2 regions of the Shewanella sp. SM87 genome follow, and region 2 is predicted to be linked to the other one. Evidence: predicted binding sites of a transcription regulator. Region 2 holds the regulator's gene; the other holds the start of a gene.
What was found. The regulator MetJ, encoded in region 2, represses methionine synthesis genes. The targets are predictions, from matches to a motif close to TAGACGTCTAGACGTCTA.
Positions count from the first base shown of each region.

Region 1: the regulator MetJ is predicted to act here: its motif matches at 1,839-1,856, upstream of msrA (peptide-methionine (S)-S-oxide reductase MsrA).

Region 1 is NZ_JAKKSC010000009.1:154,463-158,320, forward strand. It holds gene pgm (phosphoglucomutase (alpha-D-glucose-1,6-bisphosphate-dependent)) at 1-1,230, shown strand, start outside; gene msrA (peptide-methionine (S)-S-oxide reductase MsrA) at 1,347-1,826, opposite strand; gene astE (succinylglutamate desuccinylase) at 2,157-3,191, shown strand; gene L5M11_RS09690 (thiamine pyrophosphate-dependent dehydrogenase E1 component subunit alpha) at 3,354-3,858, shown strand, end outside.
Region 2 is NZ_JAKKSC010000047.1:10,529-14,386, forward strand. It holds gene L5M11_RS22200 (bifunctional aspartate kinase/homoserine dehydrogenase II) at 1-653, opposite strand, end outside; gene metB (cystathionine gamma-synthase) at 665-1,828, opposite strand; gene metJ (met regulon transcriptional regulator MetJ) at 2,041-2,355, shown strand; gene L5M11_RS22215 (sulfite exporter TauE/SafE family protein) at 2,490-3,233, shown strand; gene nrfD (NrfD/PsrC family molybdoenzyme membrane anchor subunit) at 3,340-3,858, opposite strand, start outside.

The sequences.
Region 1 (3,858 bases), on a different contig from region 2:
TCCGATGGTTTGATCATTACGCCTTCCCACAATCCGCCTCAGGACGGTGGCATCAAGTACAATCCACCCCATGGTGGACCGGCCGAAGGTAATATCACGGCTTGGATTGAATCGCGGGCCAATGATTACCTGCGCCAAGCATTAGTTGGCGTGCAAAAATCAGCCTATGCCGATGCGCTGACTTCGGGTTATGTGCAAGCCATTGACTTGATTACACCCTATGTGGCTGATTTAGAGAATGTTATCGACATGCAGGCGATTGCCAACGCTAAGCTGCGCATCGGCGTTGACCCGCTCGGTGGTTCAGGGATTTTCTATTGGGCACCGATTGCCGCGCGTTATGGGCTCGATATCACGTTAGTTAATGATAAAGTTGACCCAAGCTTTAGCTTTATGCCGCTGGATAAAGACGGCAAAATCCGCATGGATTGCTCATCTCCCTACGCGATGGCCGGGTTACTCGCCCATAAAGAATCCTTTGATTTATGCCTTGGTAATGATCCCGACTATGACCGTCACGGCATCGTTTGCCCTGGTACGGGTTTGATGGATCCGAATCATTATCTTGCGGTCGCTATCGATTATTTACTGACACACAGACCAGATTGGAGCGATACCTTAGCCATAGGTAAAACCTTAGTATCGAGTGCGCTTATCGATAAAATCTGTGCTTTCCACGGCAAAAAGTTACTCGAAGTGCCAGTGGGCTTTAAGTGGTTTGTCGACGGTTTAGCCGAAGCCACAATCGCCTTTGGCGGTGAAGAGAGTGCTGGCGCGGCATTTTTACGTCGTGATGGCAGTACATGGTGCACAGATAAAGACGGCTTCATTTTAGGGTTACTTGCCGCAGAAATTCTTGCGGTGACAGGGAAAACCCCAGGTCAACGCCATCAAGAGCTAGTAAAACAATTTGGCCAAAGTTTCTATAAGCGTATCGATAGCCCAATCAGCCTTGAAAACAAAGCCAAGTTTGCTTTGCTCAATGCCGATACTTTAAATGCCACTGTGCTTGCAGGTGAGACAATCGAAAACGTGTTAACCCATGCGCCAGGCAATAATGCGGCGATTGGCGGCATCAAAGTTACCACAGCTAATGGGTGGTTTGCGGCGCGTCCATCGGGCACTGAAGCGTTATTTAAAATCTACGGCGAAAGTTTTATCAGTGAGCAGCATTTGGCTGAGATCATCAAAGATGCGCAGGCATTAATTGATAAGGCGCTAAACGCTTAATGCAGTAGTAGGTTTAGCTAACGTCTCAAAATAAAAAACGCACTCAGATTTGAGTGCGTTTTTGTTTGTGTCTAATTCAGCTGTGAGTAGTTGATCTAATACTGATTTGACCGTATTTAGTACTCGATATGACAACTCGGTAAGTTATTCTTATCGATGTAATTTTGATGATATTCCTCAGCCACATGGAACTGTTGAAGTGGCACTATTTCAGTAACGATATGGCGTAATCCCCAACGGCCCGAGCGGGCAAAAGCTAACTTTGAGGCTTCTGCGGCCGCTTTTTGCTCACGGTCGTGGAAGAAAATGGTGCTGCGATATTGAGTGCCAATATCTCCGCCTTGCATGTTCAGACTCGTAGGATTATGGTTTTTCCAAAATACATCGAGCAAGTCTTCATAACTGACAAGGGCAGGGTCAAATTCCACTTGCACCACTTCGGCATGGCCCGTTTTGCCTTTTTTGACTTCTTCATAGCTCGTCGCCGCATTATTGCCGCCCATATAGCCGCAGGTGGCATTGGATACGCCGTTCACTTGTCTAAAAAAATACTCTACGCCCCAGAAACAGCCGGCACCAAAGGTTGCTAACGCCATAATTAAATCCAATAGAAGTCTAGATGGCTAAGGATTGTGATAAAACTTGAGTGCAAAAGCAAGCCTCAAGCTGGAATATTTATCATGGGAAATTCTTAGGGAATGTCCTAAGAATTTAACAATCAGCTTAGTTGAATGTCATTCCGCTTAAAACTGGGTCCTACGGCAATAAATGTCTGAGAACAGCACTAAAAACATGTGTTAGTATTGAAGCCGTTTTTTAGGTGCGAGTGAGACTAACCGCAGTGAGATAAATGCTTAAGTGGTTATTACTGCCTGTACTTATGCTATTGCGCCAATACTGTTACACATCATTATAAGGAGAATTCTGTGTTACAAGCTCTGTTAGATTCAAAGGATTTTTTAGCGCTCACCTTAGCCCATCCTGAACAGTTCGATGGCGAATTTTCATTTAACTTAGGCGATCATACTCAAGTGGAAGTGTGGGATACCGGTGTTATTGTTTTCGAACCAATACAGAATGAAGGAAAAGATATTGTGCTTTCCTGCGGTGTTCACGGTAACGAGACCGCGCCCATTGAACTCTGCAATAGCTTAATTAAACAACTTCTACAGCAAAAGATCATCGCAAAGCAGCGCACTTTATTTCTCATTGGTAACCCATTAGCGATTAATAACGGCACGCGGATTATTGACGAAAACATGAATCGTCTATTTAGTGGTGAGCATTCCAATCCACCAGGGTTAGTGAACCCTGAGCGAGTACGCGCGAAAAAACTCGAAGCCTATGTCGATCGTTTTTATACTGCGGTTGCCGATGGACGTCAGCGCATTCATTATGATTTGCACACGGCGATGCGCGCCTCGAAGCATGAAAAGTTCGCTATCTATCCCTATCGTCCAGGGCGCGCCTTTAGCGGCGAGCAAATTATGTTTTTAGCCGCAAGCGGCGTCGATACAGTACTTTTCCACCACGAACCGACCACGACCTTCAGCTATTTTTCCTCTGAACGTTACGGCGCTGATGCCTTTACCATTGAGCTTGGCAAAGTGTATCCCATGGGGCAGAACGACATGACGCGTTTTATCGCCACCCATGAAATGTTCATGCGCTTGATCACCGCTAAGCCGTTGGCGCTGGATGAATTTGATGCCGATAAGGTCAACTTGTACCAAGTGTGCCGCGTCATCAATAAACATTTCGATGATTTTGAATTTACCTTCGCAACTGATGTCGAAAACTTCAGATCTTTCCCGAAGGGCTTTGTTTTAGCGCGGGAAGGTGGGCAAGAAATTAAAGTAGAGCACGAGTTTGAGTCTGTCGTGTTCCCTAATGCCAAAGTGCCTATTGGCAATCGCACTGTGATTTGCCTGATCCCTGCGGTGAATGCGGACGTGCGTTAGGCTTGTAAAGCAATATATACATGCGTGGCAGGGATAACTTGTGGTTTGAGCTATGCCAATGGTTGATAGGTAGTTTACGTTAACGTAATGTTCGTCGGGCATATTCGTATAAACAGACGCATCAAAACGCTTTGATGCGTAATGAGATAACAAGAGCACAATATGAGCAAAGCAACACTCAACACTGATACAGTGCACCGTGTCGGCTTCTTGGATAAGGCATCGCTACACATTCCTATCCTTCGAATTCTACAAGCCGACGGCACCACTTATGAAACCGCGGTTTTGCCTGTGATAGATGAAACCTTAGCCACTAAAATTTACGATACCTGTGTATTCACTCGGGTACTTGATGAACGTATGCTTGGCGCCCAGCGTCAAGGACGCATCAGCTTCTACATGACCTGTACGGGTGAAGAAGCGGCGATTGTCGGCAGTGTGGCCGCACTCGATCAAGAAGATGTGATCCTCGCACAATATCGTGAGCATGCGGCGCTGCGTTATCGCGGCTTTACCACTGAACAGTTTATGAATCAGATGTTCAGTAACGAGAAAGATCTTGGTAAAGGTCGCCAAATGCCAATCCATTACGGCAGTGCGGCATTGCATTATCAAACGATTTCGTCACCGTTAGCCACGCAAATCCCGCAGGCGACTGGTGTGGGCT
Region 2 (3,858 bases):
ACGCGCTCGATATCGGCGAGACTCGCAATCAGGCTGGCACTAAAATCTGAACCATTACGACCAAGTAATAAGGTATCGCCACGCTCGTTAGCGCAGATAAATCCTGTGATCACTAAGCGTTCATTGGGATGCGCAGCTAATAGGGCTTGTACTTTAGCGCGGGATTCCTGTACCCGAATTTGTGGCACAGCGGCTTCATCGGCCACTAAAATTGAACAGGCATCCACATGGCTTGCTGCCACGCCAGATTCGCGCAGCAGCGCCGCCATTAAACGTGCCGACCAACGTTCGCCAAAGCTCACCACATGGTTGATTTGGTATTCGTTGCGCTCATCTAAAGACAACAAGCTGATGAGTTGCGCTTTATCAGTGGCCAAACGCTCACGCAGATCTCGGGCTTGTTCATTCGACAACAACTGCTCAATCAACCCCTGTTGGTAACTGATCAGCACTTGTAATTCTTCTTGCCATAGCTGACCCGCATCACGCAGCGCTAATAATTTATACAGGAAATTCGTGCTTTTACCCGCCGCAGAGACCACCACGAGGTCATCACTATGACCGTGGGTTAACAGGATATGGGCGACTCGACGATAACAATCGGCATCCGCTAAACTGGAGCCACCAAATTTATGTAAGTGACAACGTGCCATCTATTATTCCTCTACTGACAAGCCGCAACGGCGGCTAATCCTGCTTGAATATCTGCAACTAAATCGGCGGCATCTTCAATACCCACCGATAGACGCAATAGGGTGTCCTTAATACCAGCCTCGAAGCGCGCCTGCGGCTCCATGGCTCTGTGGGTCATAGTGGCGGGCACTGCCACTAAACTTTCGACGCCACCTAAACTTTCCGCCACACTAAATAAGCTGAGTGCACCTAAAAAGGCCACCACTTCGGCCTCGCCGCCTTTGAGCTCAAAGCTCAGCATAGCGCCAAAGCCCTGTTGTTGCTTGGCCGCAATGGCGTGACCTGGGTGATCCGCAAGACCTGGATAATAGACTTTGCTCACCACAGGGCTTTGCGTTAATACCTCAATAATACGCTGGGCATTGGTTTGATGCTCGCGAATACGCACCGCTAAGGTACGTAGGCCGCGCAGGGTCAGATAACTGTCGAAGGCCGACCCCGTTAAGCCTAGAGTGTTCGACCACCAATGTAAGCTTTCGCCGATTTGCGCGTCTTTGGCGACCACAGCGCCGCCGACCACATCGCTATGACCATTGATATATTTAGTGGTGGAGTGGATAACGATATCCGCGCCTAACAATAGGGGTTGTTGCAATATTGGCGATAAAAAAGTGTTATCGACCACCACCAGCGCGCCGACACCATGGCTCGCCTTAGCAATGGCTTCGATATCCACCACACGCAATAACGGGTTCGATGGGGTTTCGAGCCACACCATCTTAGGATTCTGCGCAATGGCGCCGGCTAACGCTTGGCTGTCGGTTTGGTCGACCACAATGAGCTTAAACTGGCCTTTCTTCGCCAAGTTGGTAAATAAACGGTAGGAACCGCCGTAACAATCGTGGGGCACGACCAATAGGTCATCGGGGCCGAGCAAAGTAGTCACTAAGGTGATGGCCGCCATGCCAGTACATGTCACTATGCCAGTCGCCCCCTTTTCTAATTGCGCTAATGCTTCGCCTAAAATGCAGCGCGTTGGGTTGCCTGAACGACTGTAATCGAATTCGCGGGGATTTTTATGACCATCGAAGGCGTAATTAGTCGACAAATAAATCGGTGGCACAACTGCGCCATATTGAGTATCGCTTTCGATACCCTGACGCACTGCCAGTGTGGCTAATTGACGCTCTGCCATGGGGGGACTCCTAAATTCGGTAGACTGATAGAGATGTCTGGACGTCTAAATGTACCTAAGCCCAACGCCATCGTCAATAGGCGTGAAGACGTTTAGACGTCTGAACATAAAGAAATCTGTTTGCAATCACAAAGAAATAGTAGCAATAATTTGACTGTTCTTTGTAAGGGTTTAAAATCTGCCCCGAATTTAGCGTTATAACAGGTGAGTCAATGACTGAATGGAATGGGGAATACATCAGCCCCTATGCTGAACATGGCAAGAAGAATGAACAAGTAAAAAAAATTACTGTGTCTATTCCGCTCAAAGTGCTTAAGGTCCTCACGGACGAACGTACTCGTCGTCAGGTCAATAATTTGCGTCACGCCACCAACAGCGAGCTGTTGTGTGAGGCATTTTTGCACGCCTACACTGGCCAGCCATTGCCCAACGATGAAGATCTGTCAAAAGATAACCCAGACAGCATTCCCGCCGAAGCCAAGTTGTTGATGGATCAAATGGGAATCGAGTGGGAAGACATGGAATAGCGACTCGTCGCTTTCAAAGTCATATCACAGTGCTCATCAATAGGGATCGTTAACGATCCCTTTTTGTTTATACCCAAGCGACTTCAAACTTTAAATTTCACCATCTTGAGTTGGTTTGGGATATAGGAAATCCTATGTTTTCTATGATAGATCCACAGACACTCGCCTTAGCCTCGCTGGTCGTGTTTCTGGGCGCCTTAACCCAAAGTCTGATTGGGTTTGGGCTTGCGGTTGTCGCCAGTCCTTTGCTGTATATCGTCGATCCACAACTTGTACCTGCGCCTGTTATTGCTATGGGTTTCTCCATCGCCCTGCTGACCTTAGTGCGTGAACGCGGCCACTTAGAATTCAATGGCTTGCAATATGCGCTCCTAGGTCGCGTGCCCGGCGGTTTTATCGGCGCGAGTTTATTGCTGTTTGCGCCTCAACCCATACTCGGTTTATCCATCGCCGCCATTGTGACTGTCGCAGTGATCCTCAGCCTGTATAAATTCAGCCTGCCAGTGAATAAGAAAACCCTCTTCGGTGCGGGCGTGGTTTCAGGGATCTTCGGCAATATCGCCGCGATTGGTGGCCCGCCGATGGCGATTTTATTGGCAGGCAAAGATGCCTCGCAGTTTCGTGCTGCCCTGTCGGCCTTCTTCATTTTTAGCTCCATGATTGCATTGATCATTTTAGCGATCACTGGCTTATTAGAATTAAAACATCTGTGGCTGTCGTTGATGCTGCTCCCCTCAGTGATTTTAGGTTACTTAGTCGCAGGGCGATTAGTAGGCCGTGTCGATAAAGAGAAGACAAAGATGGCGACGTTAGTCCTGTGCAGTATCAGTGCCTTAGTGCTAACGGTGAAGTCGGTTATCGAGTTATTACCCCAATAAGCGTCCCGCTTGTACTGGCAAACCTTCTCAAGATTCAAACAATAAAAAAGCACTGACATTGCCAGTGCTTTTTCTTTATCTATCAATATGTAAAACCAGCTTACACTCAGCTTAAATAGCTTTGCCCTGCGTACACAATAAAGTGTCTTAAGGCGAGTACGCCCGTTAAGCTCGCACAAGCCACCATGATCATCGCGCCCTTAGTGTGGCGAGTCGCGGTGGGTAGCAGCATAAACAGCAATGGAATACCAAAGCCAATACCGACAACACCTATCCAGAACACGCTTGCCCATAGCCCAGAAGTTAACGATGCTAAGGCCGCTGCCGCCGCGCCACCCTTGAAGTACAAGGCGCAGAACAACATGAACAGGAACAGGATTTCAATCGCCATCACAGGCAATTCTAAACCGTGCATCTTCACTAAAGTTTTGTCGTGGCTGTCAGTCTTAAACATCAGCAACGCCAGTACCGCATTTGCCGCAGCGCCCGCCGATAGACCTGACACTAAAAACAGCGCAGGCAGCACCGCAGTGTTGAGCATAGGATAGGCATTCATCGCCGAAATTAAGAAGCCAGTGTAAGCCCCTACGCCAATGGCGAGGACAAACAACAATACTTCAATCAG